DNA from 3 places in the Sphingobium amiense genome. Region 1 is predicted to be linked to each of the others. Evidence: predicted binding sites of a transcription regulator. Region 1 holds the regulator's gene; each other region holds the start of a gene.
The links. The regulator LexA, encoded in region 1, represses DNA repair genes until DNA is damaged. The targets are predictions, from matches to a motif close to GTTCCNCNCTTGTTCT.
Positions count from the first base shown of each region.

Region 2: a site for LexA is predicted at 3,035-3,050, ahead of uvrA (excinuclease ABC subunit UvrA). Genes of this name have one in related genera too.
Region 3: a site for LexA is predicted at 2,895-2,910, ahead of recA (recombinase RecA). Genes of this name have one in related genera too.

Region 1 covers NZ_AP018664.1:1,557,249-1,562,342, forward strand. The annotation lists gene SAMIE_RS07480 (molybdopterin molybdotransferase MoeA) at 1-1,020, shown strand, start outside; gene SAMIE_RS23330 (hypothetical protein) at 1,031-1,174, opposite strand; gene lexA (transcriptional repressor LexA) at 1,327-1,998, shown strand; gene SAMIE_RS07490 (ComEC/Rec2 family competence protein) at 1,959-4,118, opposite strand; gene gltX (glutamate--tRNA ligase) at 4,188-5,094, shown strand, end outside.
Region 2 covers NZ_AP018664.1:1,908,008-1,913,101, reverse strand. The annotation lists gene uvrA (excinuclease ABC subunit UvrA) at 1-2,953, opposite strand, end outside; gene SAMIE_RS09200 (hypothetical protein) at 3,176-3,517, opposite strand; gene SAMIE_RS09195 (UrcA family protein) at 4,174-4,524, shown strand; gene SAMIE_RS09190 (DUF3422 domain-containing protein) at 4,610-5,094, opposite strand, start outside.
Region 3 covers NZ_AP018664.1:3,888,462-3,893,555, reverse strand. The annotation lists gene SAMIE_RS18760 (translocation/assembly module TamB domain-containing protein) at 1-659, shown strand, start outside; gene SAMIE_RS18755 (transglutaminase-like domain-containing protein) at 667-1,446, opposite strand; gene recA (recombinase RecA) at 1,749-2,822, opposite strand; gene SAMIE_RS18745 (response regulator) at 2,944-3,300, opposite strand; gene SAMIE_RS18740 (hybrid sensor histidine kinase/response regulator) at 3,393-5,094, opposite strand, start outside.

The DNA.
Region 1 (5,094 bases):
GACGGCTATGCCGTGCGCGCGTCGGAGCATCCCGGCCGCTGGCGCGTGGCGCAGGAAAGCGCGGCGGGCGGCCCGCTCCCCCTTCCTCTCGCGCCGGGAGAAGCCTGCCGCATCTTCACCGGCGCGCCCCTGCCCGACGGCGCGGACGCGATCCTCATTCAGGAGAATGCCCGGCGCGACGGCGACCACATCGCCGCCTCCCCCGACCCTCTTGCCAAAGGCCAGCATGTCCGCAAGGCCGCATCCGACTTCGCGACCGGCGATATTCTGTTGAAGTCCGGCGCTGCAATCGGAGCCGCCCAGATCGCCGTCGCCGTGCTCGCCGGGCATGATCGCCTGCCCGTGCGCCGCCGCCTGACCGTCGCGATCCTGTCGACGGGCAATGAACTCGTCCCGCCGGGCGCGCCCGTTCCGCCGGGGTCGCTGCCTTCGTCGAACGCGCCGATGCTGGCGGCCATGCTGGCGGGGCCGCCCTGCGACATCGTCGACATCGGCATCGTCGCCGATGACCTTCCGGCGCTCGCCACCGCCTTCGAACGCGCGAAGGACGCTGACATCATCGTTTCGACCGGGGGCGCGTCGGTCGGCGATCACGACCTCGTCCGCCCCGCCTTCGATAAAGCGGGCGGCGCGCTCGACTTCTGGAAGATCCGGATGCGCCCCGGTAAGCCGCTGATGGCCGGACGGATGGGGAATGCGCTGTTCCTGGGCCTGCCCGGCAATCCGGTATCGGCCTTCGTCACCGCCACGCTCTTCCTGCTGCCGCTCGTGCGCCACATGAGCGGGGCGGCGGACCCGCTCCCCCGCACCGCTCAGGCACGCCTCGCCTCCGCATTGCCGCAGGTCGGGGAGCGTGACGACTATCTGAGAGCCTATCGGGGTGCCGGCGGCGTCGTCTCTGTCACATCGCAGGACAGCGCGGCCACGGCCGCCCTTTCGCTCGCCGACTGCCTGATTGTCCGCGCCGCTGGCAGCCCACCTGCCGCACCGGGCGACATCGTGTCGATTCTGCCGCTGTGAATCTTCTGGCCTAGCGGAACTGCTGCTCGCCCGGAGGGGAATTGTGACGCTGCTCGTCGCCCATCTGCCGGTCGAGCGGCCGCAGGCGGCGAACATCCCGCTCCCTGACCCGCACCGGCGGATTGTGGCGGAGGTCAGGGCGGGTATCGGGCATGCATTCTCTCCTGCACCGATCGTCGTCGGCTTCCCCGCACGAACGCCGTGCTGATCCTTCCGTTCCATGCGGCTCGCCACACGGTTTGCCGCTTGACGAACCTCCATGTGTTTCCTATGCGTTCCTCATACGTTCCACGGAGGACCGATGCGATGTTGACGCCGAAGCAGCAGGAATTGCTGAGTTTCATCCAGACCCGACTGGAAGAAGGCGGCGTCTCGCCCTCTTTCGAGGAGATGAAGGACGCGCTCGACCTGCGGTCCAAGTCGGGCATTCACCGCCTCATCAACGCGCTGGAGGAACGCGGTTTCATCCGCCGCCTGCCCAATCGTGCCCGTGCGCTCGAAGTGCTCAAGCTCCCCGACGCCATGCATCGCACGCCGGTGCCGTCCATCGCCCCGAAGGCGAAGGCATCCCCCGCCCTTCCCGTCGCTGCCAATGACGTGATCGAAATCCCGCTGCACGGCCGGATCGCGGCGGGCGTTCCCATCGAGGCGATGGAGGGGCAGAATATGCTGTCCGTGCCTGCCGCCCTGCTGGGTGCGGGCGATCATTATGCGCTCGAAGTGTCGGGCGATTCGATGATGGAGGCGGGCATCCTCGACGGCGACTTCGCCCTGATCCAGCGCACCGACGTCGCGCGCGAGGGGCAGATCGTCGTGGCACTGATCGACGAAAGCGAAGCGACGCTCAAATATTTCCGCCGCGACGGATCGCGCGTCCGGCTCGATCCCGCCAACGCCGCCTATGAACCGCAGATCTACGATCCCCGGCAGGTGCGCATTCAGGGCAAGCTCGCTGGCCTGCTGCGCCGATATAACTGAGGGCGCGGCCAGCCTGCGGCGGGCGCGATCCACGGGTGCGCGTCGCCGGGCTGGAGAACGGTGTGAACTTCGCCGCTTCGCAGGTCGATCGACAGGCCGCCGGTGCGCCGCAGCAGGCGGCTGTCGGCCTTCAGCCAGCGGGGGCGGCACCAGCGCGGCAGGCGGCGGTCGCTGACGATGATGTCGGCGTCGGCACATTGCTTCTCGAAAGGATCGCGGTCGATCCGGACCTTGCTGCGCGTGAAGAGGAGCCGCCACTTTCGCCCGCCGCCGGTCAGGTGCATGGCGCACAGATCGTCCGAGCATCGGGCGGCGGGATGATCCGCCAGCGCTGAAAGCGCGCCATCGAACCCGGCGCTTTCGGAAAAACTGTCCCGCACATAATCCCCCGCCCGGTCGCGCAGGATCGCCATGCCATCGGCGGTACGCACCGCCACATGCCGCCCGTCCCCCGTGACGAGCAGGTCCGGGGCGGGCGCGAGCAGCGCCAGAGCCATCGCCACGACAAGGGGCGGCGCCCCCCACCAGCGCATCCGCCCCCGCCACAACAGCATCCACAGCAGGCCCGTCATCGCAATTCCGAATGCCGCGGCGCTCGTCGTCGGGGCCAGCATCGTCGCCATCGGACTGCCCGCCACACCATGCGCGATGGCCAGCAACAGGTCGAGCGCCTGCCGCGTCAGCCACCAGAAAGGCGCGCCCGCGCCGACGCTGTCCATCAGCAGCGCAGCCGCTTCCAGAGGCATGACGACGAAGGTGGTCAGCGGAATGGCGACGATATTGGCGAACGCGCCCAGCAGCCCCGCCTTGTGAAAATGAAACAGCGCAATCGGCATCAGCGCCAGCTCGACCGCGAACCCCGTCGCCAGCGTCACGGCGAGCAGCCGCGCGGCCTTCCTCCAGCGGCGCTCGTCCCGCGCCGTCGCAAAGGCACGGAAGCGCCGATGCTCGCCCAGCGCCACCAGCGCCGTCACCGCCATGAAACTCATCTGGAAACTGGGACCGACAAGGGCTTCGGGCCAGAAGACCAGCACCACGATCGCGCCTGCCGCCACCAGCCGCAGCGTGATCGCGTCGCGCCCCATCGCCAGCCCGCCCAGCACCAGCAGCGCCGCGACGCAGGATCGCACCGTGGGCACTTCCGCGCCGGTCAGCAGCGTATAGCCGATCCCCGCAAGCGCGCCCCCCGCCCCCGCGATCATCATGAGCGGCCAGTCGAGCGCTGCCCGGCGGCTGAGCGCCAGCACGCGCATCAGCAGGAAAATCACCGCGCCGATCAGCGCCGTGACATGCAGCCCGCTGATGGAAAGGAGATGCGCCAGACCGCTGCGCCGCATCGCTTCGGCATCGGCATCGGCAATCGCGCCCTGATCCCCGGTCGCCAGCGCCGCCGCAATGCCCTCCGCCGGTCCGTCGACCCGGCTGAGAATATGGCTGAACAGTCGTGCCCGAAGGCCCGGCGGCGCATTCGAGGCTTTCAGGACTTCGACAGGCTTCAGCGCCTTGCCGGTGGCCCCGATGCCCAGGAAATAGGCGCGCAGCGCGAAATCATAACCGCCCGGCAGGCTCGGCTGGGCGGGCGGCATGAGCCGCGAGCGAAACCGGATGACCGCGCCTGCCCCCAGCCCTGCGGGCACGTCCACCTCCGCGATATTGACGCGGATCGTCGCGGGAAGATCGGGCCGGGCGATCGGGCGGATCATCGCCCGCACCATGGCCTGCGCGGGAACGGCCTGAACGGACCGCACCTCTCCGGCCACCTGCGTGAACAGCGGACGCGCCATCGGCGGCTGCCCGAACAGCATTGCCTTGCCCCATATCAGGACACAGCCGAAACAGGCGAGCAGCGCGCCCGCCAGCACGACCTGCCGAATACGCGCGCCCTGTGGCAAAAAGAGCGCAGTGCATCCAAAAGACAGCATCGCGCAGCAGAAGGCGAACCATTGCGCCGCACTGGGCAGGATGAACCACGCGGCGATCCCCGCGCCCAGCGCAACCGGCACCCAAAGGCCGATCTGCTCGCGCTCCCGCTCCAGAACGGCTTCCAGACTCGCAAAACTCCGCGCGCCCGCAAGGGCGATTCCACCCGCAAGGGAGGTTTGTCGTGGCGCAAAAGCCATGCTAGGGGGCGTCGCATTCATGGGTCGCAAGGGCGAATGTCGAAGATTATGACGGCGAGTGCAACGGGAATGAACAAAGCCATCGTGACCCGTTTCGCGCCCTCTCCCACGGGGTTTCTGCATATTGGCGGCGCCCGCACCGCGCTCTTCAACTGGCTGTTCGCGCGCCACCATGGCGGCAGGTTCCTGTTGCGGATCGAAGACACCGACCGGGCGCGCTCCACCGACGCGGCGGTCGCCGCGATCTTCGACGGGCTGGAGTGGCTGGGCCTCGCCGGGGACGAACCTGCCGTTTTCCAGTTCGAACGGACGCCCCGCCACGCCGAAGTCGCGCATCAGCTTCTGTCGGCAGGGCATGCCTATAAATGTTTCGCCACGCCCGAAGAACTCGCCGAACTGCGCGAGCAGCAGCGCGCGGCAAAACAGCCGCTGCGCTATGACGGGCGCTGGCGCGACCGCTCGCCCGAGGAAGCGCCCGAAGCCGCGCCCTTCGTCATCCGCATCAAGGCGCCGCGCGAAGGCGAAACGGTGATCGAGGATGCGGTGCAGGGCCGCGTCGTCGTGCAGAATGCAGAGCTGGACGACATGATCCTGCTACGGTCGGACGGCACGCCTACCTATATGCTGGCCGTTGTCGTGGACGATCATGACATGGGCGTCACTCACGTCATTCGCGGCGACGATCATCTCAACAACGCCTTCCGGCAACTGACGATCATCAAGGCTATGGCCAATATCGAGGGGGGCTGGGAAGAGCCGGTCTACGCCCACATTCCGCTGATCCACGGCGCTGACGGGGCCAAGCTGTCGAAACGGCACGGCGCGCTGGGCGTTGACGCCTATCGCGACGAGATGGGCATGCTCCCCGAAGCGGTGCTCAACTATCTGCTCCGTCTGGGCTGGGGCCATGGCGACGAGGAGATCATTTCCCTCGACCGCGCCATCGAACTGTTCGACATCGGCGGCGTGGGCCGCT
Region 2 (5,094 bases), 350 kb from region 1:
GGGCGAGGTAGTGGCCGGTGAAGCTGCGCGGTTCCTTGACGACCTGTTCCGGGGTGCCCGTCGCGACGATTTCACCCCCCTTTACCCCACCCTCGGGACCGAGATCGATGATGTAATCTGCGGTCTTGATGACATCCAGATTATGCTCGATCACGACCACGCTGTTGCCCTGGTCCACTAAGGCGTGGAGGACTTCGAGGAGTTTGCGGACGTCTTCGAAATGCAGGCCGGTGGTGGGTTCGTCCAGGATGTAGAGGGTGTTGCCGGTGGCCCGGCGGGAGAGTTCCTTGGCGAGCTTGACGCGCTGGGCCTCGCCGCCCGAGAGGGTCGTCGCCTGCTGGCCGACCTTGACGTAGCCGAGGCCCACTTCGGCGAGCATCGCCATCTTGTCGCGGATGGGGGGGACGGCCTTGAAGAATTCCACCGCGTCCTCGACCGTCATGTCGAGCACGTCGGCGATGGAACGGCCCTTGAACTTCACCTCCAGCGTCTCGCGATTGTAGCGCGCGCCGTGGCACACGTCGCAGGTGACATAGACGTCGGGGAGGAAGTGCATCTCGATCTTGAGCACGCCATCGCCCTGACAGGCTTCGCAGCGGCCGCCCTTGACGTTGAAGGAGAAGCGGCCGGGCTTGTATCCGCGCGCCTGGCTCTCCGGAAGGCCCGCGAACCAGTCGCGGATGTTGGTGAAGGCGCCGGTGTAGGTCGCCGGGTTGGAGCGCGGGGTGCGGCCGATGGGCGACTGGTCGATGTCGATCACCTTGTCGCAATGCTCAAGGCCGCTCACCCTGTCATGCGCGCCCGCGAGGATGCGCGCGCCGTTCAGCGCACGGGCCGACGCGGCGTAGAGCGTGTCGATGGTGAAGCTGGACTTGCCCGATCCCGACACGCCGGTGATGCAGGTGAAGGTGCCGAGCGGGATCGACGCGGTGACGCCGCGCAGATTGTTGGCGCGGGCATTGTGGACGGTGATCTTCTTGCCCGTGCCCTTGCGGCGTTTCGCGGGGACTTCGATGCGGCGGGTGCCGTTCAGATAATCGGCGGTCAAGCTGTCCCTGTGTTTCAGGATTTCAGGCAGGGTGCCCTGCGCCACGATGCTGCCGCCATGGACGCCCGCGCCCGGCCCCATGTCCACGATATAGTCGGCGGCGCGGATCGCATCCTCGTCATGCTCGACGACGATGACGCTGTTGCCGAGGTCTCTTAGGCGTTTCAGGGTCACGAGCAGGCGGTCGTTGTCGCGCTGGTGCAGGCCGATGCTGGGTTCGTCGAGGACGTAGAGGACGCCCGAGAGGCCGCTGCCGATCTGGGAAGCCAGGCGAATGCGCTGGGACTCGCCGCCCGACAGGGTGCCGCTGGTGCGGTCGAGGTTCAGATAGTCGAGGCCGACATTGTTGAGGAAGCCGAGGCGCTCGACGATCTCTTTCAGGATGGCGCGGGCGATCTGGTTCTGCTGGTCGTTGAGTTGCGCGGGCAGGGTGGAGAAGAAGCCGAGCGCGTCCACCACCGAGCGGCGGGTGGAAATGGAGATGTCCTCGCCCGCGATCTTCACCGCGAGCGCTTCGGGCTTGAGGCGAGCGCCGTGGCAGGTTTCGCAGGGCTGGGCGCGCTGATATTTGGAGAGTTCCTCACGCATCCACGCGCTGTCGGTCTGGAGCAGGCGGCGGTTGAGGTTGCCGATGACGCCCTCGAACGGCTTCTTCACCTCATAGCTTTTGCGCCCGTCCTGAAAGCGCAGGGTCACGGGCCTGCCGCCGGTGCCGTGGAGGATGATGAGCTGCACCTCGCCGGGGAGTTCCTGCCACGGAGTGTCGAGCGAGAAACCATATTCGCGGGCGAGGCTGCCCAGCACCTGCATATAATAAGGCGAGGGCGGGTTGGATTTGGCCCAGGGGACGACCGCGCCCTTCTTGAGGGAGAGGGCTTCGTTGGGGACGACCAGTTCGGGGTCGAACTCCTGCCGCTCGCCAAGGCCGTCGCAGGCGGGGCAGGCGCCCTGCGGCGCGTTGAAGGAGAAGAGGCGCGGCTCGATCTCGGCGATGGTGAAGCCGCTGACGGGGCAGGCGAATTTTTCGGAGAAGACGATGCGGTTGGCCGGGATGGAGGCGTTTTTCATCTTGCCCTTTTCACCGCCGCCGTTCGTGTCGAGCGCAGTCGAGACACGCTGCTCCAAAGGCTTCTCGACTTCGCTCGAAGCGAAGGGAGATTGGTTTTTCTGAACCTCCGCCAGCGTGCCGTCCGCCAGATCGACATAGGCGAGGCCGTCCGCCAGTTTCAGCGCCTGTTCGAAACTGTCGGCGAGGCGGGTGCCCATGTCGGGATCGACGGCGAGGCGGTCGACCACGACTTCGATGTCATGCTTGTATTTCTTGTCGAGGGCGGGGGCGTCCTCAATGAGGTACATTTCGCCGTCGATGCGCACGCGGGTGTAGCCCGCCTTCTGCCATTCGGCGAGTTCCTTGCGATATTCGCCTTTCCGCCCGCGCACCACGGGGGCGAGCAGGTAGAAGCGCGTGCCTTCCGGCAACAGCATCACGCGGTCGACCATCTGGCTGACCGTCTGGGCGCTGATCGGCTCGCCGGTGACGGGGCTGTAGGGGATGCCGACGCGCGCCCAGAGGAGGCGCATATAGTCGTAGATTTCGGTGACGGTCGCCACGGTCGAGCGCGGATTGCGGCTGGTCGTCTTCTGCTCGATAGAGATGGCGGGGGAAAGACCCTCGATATGCTCGACATCGGGCTTCTGCATCATCTCAAGGAACTGGCGCGCATAGGCGGAGAGCGACTCCACATAGCGGCGCTGCCCTTCGGCATAGATGGTGTCGAAGGCGAGGCTGGATTTGCCGGAGCCTGACAGGCCGGTGATGACGACGAGGGAGTCGCGGGGCAGATCGACGTCCACGCCCTTGAGATTATGCTCGCGCGCGCCGCGGACGCTTATGTGGGTCAGCATTCGCTGCCGCTCTGCTTCTGTATATGGGTCAGCATTCGCTAAAGCTCTGCTTCTGGATATGGGTAAGGCTCATGGGGCGATGTTCTATCTTCGTTCCTGACGGGAATCCAGAGCGGAAGATAGGAAGCCGCGCCGCCACGCGAAAGATGGCCGGAAAGACAAAGGCCCGGCCCGGCGTAAAAATGCCGGACCGGGCCTTCGCATCATCCCATTCTCACGGGATCAGTAGCAGCGCTGGTTCCAGCGGCCGGTATATTTGTCATATTTGGTCACGCAGTCGCGGCCACGCACATCGCCACGGCGGTTGTTCCAGTCGCGACGGTCGGCATAGCGGCCGCGATTCCAGTCGCGGCGGGCTTCGCGGTCGTGGCGCGCCTCACGCTCGCGGCGGCGCTCCCATTCGCGGCGGCGTTCCCAATCACGACGGTCGCCGTCATAACGCGCCTGCTGGTAGCGCGCCTGCTGATAGCCGGCGTCGCCCCACGAATGGGCGAGGGCCGGGCCGCTGGCTGCCGCAAGGGCGGCGATGGCGGTAGCGAACTTTGCCAGTCTGGACAGAGCCATAAAAAATCTCCTTCGTTCGATGGAGCGTCAACCCGGTGGCCCGCGCAAAGGTTTCATCGTCGCGCGAAGGCCGCCATGTCGTTCGTCCTCTCCATGACGTTGTTCGTCCTTTCGATATGACGCCTGCCTGAATGGTGGCGCGGATCGTCGATGGGAGGCTGCGGCGGGGGAAGGCGGCGATAGAGTGGGGGCATCGGACGGGACGGCGCGAGGGCGCGTTCATCGACGGTTCACCCGGTTGAGCGCCGTCCTGTCCTCTGAGAGATTTTCGCGATCCGGTGTGCCCGACAGCGCCTGGATACGCCCCCGGCCTTCCCTTGCGCCGGGGGCGTTTTCGCGTATCGCACCGGTCGTTTCGATTCGCGCATTCCCTTACGGCTTTAATGCTTTCTCCATGTCGCCGGTGGCGCGGGCCATGTCGTTCGTCGTGCCGTTCGTCCGGTCAGACAGGCGCTTTGTCGCTTCGCCGACGCCTGTCGCATCCGGGTCGAAGCGGGCGCGCGCGCGCCGGGCGGGGCGGCTAGATCGAAAGGGCGGACGGGAAGGAGCGCTTCCCCCAAGACCCTTAAAGGGCGCTCCCCCGGCCGCACCGGCGCCGTTCCGCGCAGCCCCCCTTGGCGGCGCGCCGGTTTCAAAAGGTTCAAGAGGAGATTGCCATGTTCGCTTCGTTCAAGATCGCCGCCGTCGCCGCTGCTTCCGCCACTCTGGCGCTGGGCGCGGGCGCGGCTTCCGCCGAGGATTTCGTGTCCAACGGCCGCACCATGGAGGTCCGCCACGGCGACCTCGACCTGTCCAAGGCCGATCAGCAGGCGGTGCTGCGCAGCCGGATCGCCCGCGCCGCCAGCCGGGTCTGCATGAGCACCGACCTTTCCGCCTATACCGCGTGCCGGAGCAAGGCCATCGCCCATGTCCAGCCGGGCATGAAGGCGGCCATCGCCCGCGCCGACAGTGGCGAGCGCTATGCCGAGGCCCGGCCCGTGGAGCCGCGCGCGGTCGTCGGCAACTGATCCGGCGCATCGGAAAAACAGCAGGGGGCCGTCGCGGACATGCGGCGGTCCCTTTTCCGTTTGTGCGCCCGACGGCGCGGACCGGTCAGGTCAGCGGATGTTTTTTCGACCGGACGACGCGCCAGATTACTGCAATCAGCACCGGGATGGCGGCGGCGAGGACGATCGTCGGGTTGAACCAGGGCGCGACATGGTGGAGCGCGTCCAGCTCATAATGCAGGAGCGCCGCCATATAATAGGTGATGGCGGCGACGGAGAGACCCTCCACCGCCTGTTGCAGCCGCAGTTGCAGGTTGGAGCGGTGATCCATAGAGGCGAGCAGGTCGCGCGTCTGGCTGCGCAGCACCACGTCGATGCTGGTGCGCATCAGGCCGCTGGCGGAATCCGCGCGGCGCGACACCTGCTGCACCCGGTTCATGAAGGACTGGCAGGTGCGGATCGCGGGCATGAAGCGGCGTTCGGTAAATTCGGACAGGGTCTGGTGCCCGGCGATGCGGCTTTCGCGCAGGGACTGGAGCCGGTCATGCACGATCTGGGCATAGGCCATGGTGGCGCTCATACGGAAACTGG
Region 3 (5,094 bases), 1.9 Mb from region 1:
GCATGGGGCTGGATTCGGAATGGAAGACCGACATGCGCGTCACCGGCACGACCGCCGCGCCGCGTGTTTCCGGGCGGCTGGAGGTGCTGCGCGGGCGCTACAGCTTCTCGGGCCACCAGTTCAATCTGGATGAAGGCGTCATCAGCTTCAACGGGCCGATGACCAATCCGACGCTGAACATCGAGGCGACGACGCGGATCAACACGGTGACGGCGGGCATAAGCGTGACCGGCAGCGCGCAGCAGCCCGACATCAGCTTCATTTCGACGCCGACGCTGCCGCAGGACGAAATATTGTCGCGCATCCTGTTCGGCGACAATGTCGCCAACCTGTCGCCGATCCAGGCGGTGCAGCTTGCCGCGGCACTCAACGGGCTGCGCGGCGGGAGCGGCGGCCTCAACCCGATGGGCAAGCTGCAGGGCGCGTCGGGCATCGACCGGATCGGCATCGTCAGCGGCGACGAGGCGACGGGACGGGGCACGAGCCTGGCGGTCGGGCAGCATATCTCGAACAATATCTATGTCGAGGTGGTGACGGATTCGCGCGGGTTCACGGCCACGCAACTGGAGATCGCGCTGTCGCGGACGCTGAGCCTCTTGTCGAAGACGGGGACCAACGCCGGGTCTTCGGCGAACCTGCGCTATTCGAAGGATTATTGAGGGCGCGTCAGGCGGGCGTGACGGTGATCGACTGGGCGTTCATCGTCGCGCTGCCGAACACGGTCATGAAGGCGATGTCGGTCGCGTCGCGCCCGACCGCGATCCGCACCATCGTTTCCACCGGCGCGAGGCCGGTCGCATCGACGATGTGCCATGCGCCGTCGAGCCAGACTTCGACCACGGCGTGAAAATCGGGCGGGGAAAGGCCGAGGGCGTAGACCGACACGAGCCGCGCGGGAATGTCGCGCGAGCGGATGAGCGCGGCGGTCAGATGGGCATAGTCGCGGCATACGCCCTGCCGGGCGAGGAAGGTGTCGGCGGCGGTCGTCGCGCCCGTTGAGCTGCCCGAGACATAGGAGAGGTGGGTGCGGACCCAGTCGACCAGCGCCTGCACCAGCGCGCCGCCGTCCAGACCGCCGAACTGGGCGGAGGCGAAGCTGACGAAGCGGTCCGCCTCGCAATAGCGGCTGGGCCAGATAAAGGGCAGGACGTCTTCGGGCAGGCTGGGGAGAGGGCTGCGCGACAGGCGGGTCAGATCGACCGGGGGGCGGACGACATCGACGACCGAGCGGTAGCGGCTCAGCATCCGGCCGGTGCCGGTGCGGGTCCAGGTGCGGCGGCCGATGCCGCTGCCGCCGAACCTGTTGGTCAGCGGGCCTGCATTGTCGATGACATGGGTCTGCTCGACGATCTGCTGGTCCGGCAGGGCGGCGGCCTCGACCGCGAGCAGCACCTCGGTCGGTTCGGGAAACTCATAGTCGAGGATCGCTTCGATCGCGACGCGCATGAAGGGGGTGTCCGCTATGTCAGAGGGGTGCCGAATCGGGTGGCGCAGTCAGCATCGGGGGGCGGCGGCGCGCTGGCAAGGGGCAAGCGTCCGCACGCTTAGCTTCGCATATTTCCCGCATCTTTTGTTCTTTCGTTGCGCTGGCGCGATCCTATCGGAAACATGGTCCGTGCCGCACTCATGACGATAAAAGGCCCGCGGCATGAAGGACATGCGGCGGGCCTTTTCGGAATGTGATGCGCAAGGCGGGCGGAAACCCGATGCCCCTTGCCGGATGATCCGTCCGGCGCGGGGCGACGGGCCTATTCGCCATCATCCTCCGCATCGGGTCCGGTCATCATGCCTTCGGCGACTTCCTCGGTCTTGCCCCGGATCGCCTTTTCGAGCCTGTCGGCCATTTCGGGATGCTCGCGCAGGAAGGTCTTGGCGTTTTCCCGCCCCTGCCCGATGCGAACCGAATCGTAGGAGAACCACGCGCCCGACTTTTCGACCATGCCGGCCTTCACGCCGATGTCGAGCAGTTCGCCGATCTTGGAAATGCCCTCGCCATACATGATGTCGAATTCGACCTGCTTGAAGGGCGGAGCAACCTTGTTCTTGACGACTTTCACGCGGGTCGTGTTGCCCACGATGTCGTCGCGATCCTTGATCTGGCCGGTGCGGCGGATGTCGAGGCGGACCGACGCGTAGAATTTGAGCGCGTTGCCGCCGGTCGTGGTTTCCGGATTGCCATACATCACGCCGATCTTCATGCGCACCTGGTTGATGAAGATCACCATGCATTTGGAACGCGAGATGGAGCCGGTAAGCTTGCGCAGCGCCTGGCTCATGAGGCGCGCCTGAAGGCCGACATGGCTGTCGCCCATCTCGCCCTCGATCTCCGCGCGGGGGACCAGAGCGGCGACCGAGTCGACCACCAGCACGTCGATGGCGTTGGAGCGCACCAGCGTGTCGACGATCTCCAGCGCCTGCTCGCCGGTATCGGGCTGCGACACGATCAGTTCGTCGATGTCGACGCCCAGCTTCTTGGCATAAGCGGGGTCGAGCGCATGTTCGGCGTCCACGAAGGCTGCGGTGCCGCCATTTTTCTGCGCTTCGGCGATGGCGTGAAGCGCGAGCGTCGTCTTGCCCGAGCTTTCCGGGCCGTAGACTTCGATGATCCGCCCCTTGGGCAGGCCGCCGATGCCGAGCGCGATGTCGAGGCCGAGCGAGCCGGTGGAAATCGCCTCGATCTCCATCTTCTCGCGGCTGCCCAGCTTCATCGCGCTGCCCTTGCCGAAGGCGCGGTCGATCTGCGCCAGGGCCGCATCCAGTGCTTTCTGTCTGTCCATGTTTCCCGTCTTCTTGGAATCGATGAGTGAGAGCAGTGCAGTCATCGGCCGGTCCTTATGTCAGGCGGGCGTGCGATTCGCCGCGTCGTGCCGATGATGTATCCTTTTTGTTCTACCGGAACAAGAGGGGAACGGAAATTTCCTATTTCCCCGTCCCGCCCGTTGCTTACTGGCCCAGAATCTTCTCCAGCGCGCGTTCCACAGCGCCGATGGTGAAGGGCTTGGCCAGCGTCGGGCGATCCGCATGGCTGGCGGGCAGATCGTCCGCCATGCCGCCGGTCGCGAAGACGAAGGGGATCGCCTTTTCCGCGAGGATGTCCGCCACCGGCCAGCTTTTTTCGCCCTGGAGATTGCAGTCGATGAGCGCCGCGTCGAACCCGCCTTCGCGCGCATGGGCGCAGGCTTCGTCGACGCTCGCCGCCAGCCCATGCAGGCGATAGCCGAGCGCGTCGAGATAATCTTCCAGCATCATGCCGATCATCGCTTCATCCTCGACGATCAAAATGCTCTTCCCGTCCGCCATGCCGTGCCTGTTCCTTGTTTAACAGTCGAATCGCTAGCGGATCGCGGCACGCTTGCACAGTGCCATGATGGCATCGGCGCGCAGAAGCCGTCCTATTCGGCGACGACAGGCGCGCCCATGGCGTCGCGCGCCGCCTCCGCCAACTGGCTGACGGAAAAGGGCTTGGGCAGGAAGGCGACATTGGCGATGTCGATCGACTTGCGCAGTTGCTCCTCGGCATAGCCCGACATGAAGAGCACGGGGAGGTCTGGATGCGTCTGCCGCGCCTTCGCCACCATCGACGGGCCGTCCATATTGGGCATCACCACGTCGGAGATGAGGAGGTCGATCGCCTCCCCGCCGTGCAGCACTTCCAGCCCCTGTTCGCCGTCATTGGCGGTCAGCACCTTGTAACCCTGCCGCGTCAGCGCGCGTTCGGCGACGGCGCGGACCATGTCCTCGTCCTCCACCAGCAGGATGGTGCCGGTGCCCCATGTCTCCGCACGGCGCGAGGGCGCGGGCGCGACGGCGGGCGCTTCGGCATCGGCGCCGGTGTAGACGGGCAGGTAGATGACGAAGCTCGCGCCCCGGCCCAGATCGGATTCGGCGAAGATATAGCCGCCCGACTGTTTGACGATGCCGTAAACGGTGGAAAGGCCAAGGCCGGTGCCTTTCCCCAGTTCCTTCGTCGTGAAGAACGGCTCGAATATCTTGGCGAGGATGTCGGGCGGGATGCCAAGGCCGGTGTCGGACACGCGCAGCGCGGTATAGTCCCCGGCGGGCAGGATCTGCTGGCGCATTTCACGCACCTTGATCGCGGGGACGGCATAGGTCTGGATGTTGAGCGTGCCGCCTTCGGGCATGGCGTCGCGCGCGTTGACCGCGAGGTTGACGATCACCTGTTCCAGCTGGCCGGGGTCGGCGCGCACGGGGCCGAGATTGCGGCCATGGGTGACTTCGAGCCGCACATTTTCGCCGAGCAGGCGGTTGAGCAGGTTGGACACGTCGGCGACGATGTCGGGCAATTGCAGGGTCTGCGGGCGGAGCGTCTGCTGGCGCGAGAAGGCGAGGAGCTGGCGGGTGAGACCGGCGGCGCGGTTGCTGTTGGACTTGACCTGCTGAATATCGTCATAGTCGCTGTCGCCGGGCGTATGGCGCATCAGCATCAGGTCGCAATGGCCGATGATCGCGGTCAGGATGTTGTTGAAGTCATGCGCGACGCCGCCCGCAAGCTGGCCGATGGCCTGCATCTTGGTCGCCTGCGCCACCTGCCGCTTGAGCTTGCTTTCCTCGCTATTGTCCTTGAGGGAAAGGAGCACCGCCGCTTCGCCGAGGCCGCGCACGCCCGCGAGGCTGAGCGCGATGGGATCGTCGGGATTGTCGCGCATCCGGACCGCGATGTCGCCGGACATCTGCGGCCCCACGGCGAAACGGCGCACCGCGTCGGCGACCGCCGCCTGATCTTCCCTGACGACGAGGTCGCCGGGATAGCTCGGCTTTTCGCCCGGCTTGATCCCGGCGGCGCGGGCGAAGGCGTTGTTGACGAAGAGGATGCGCCCGTCCCGGTCCGCCATCGCCAGGCCGAAGGGGAGGAGCGAGAGGAGGGTTTCGATGTAGGAGAGCGCGGAAGTGCCCCCGCCCCCGCCCGGCTCGTCGATGAGGAGGAGGAGCATCGGACCGTCCTGCGCCGACGATTGCATGCCGTTGGGCTGGGCCGCGCGCTTGAGCGGAACCTGAAGCAGGCGGAGCGGCAGGCCGCCCTGCTCTTCGCGCGCGAGGAAAAGGCGGCCCTTGTCATCGACGCGCATCTGGGCG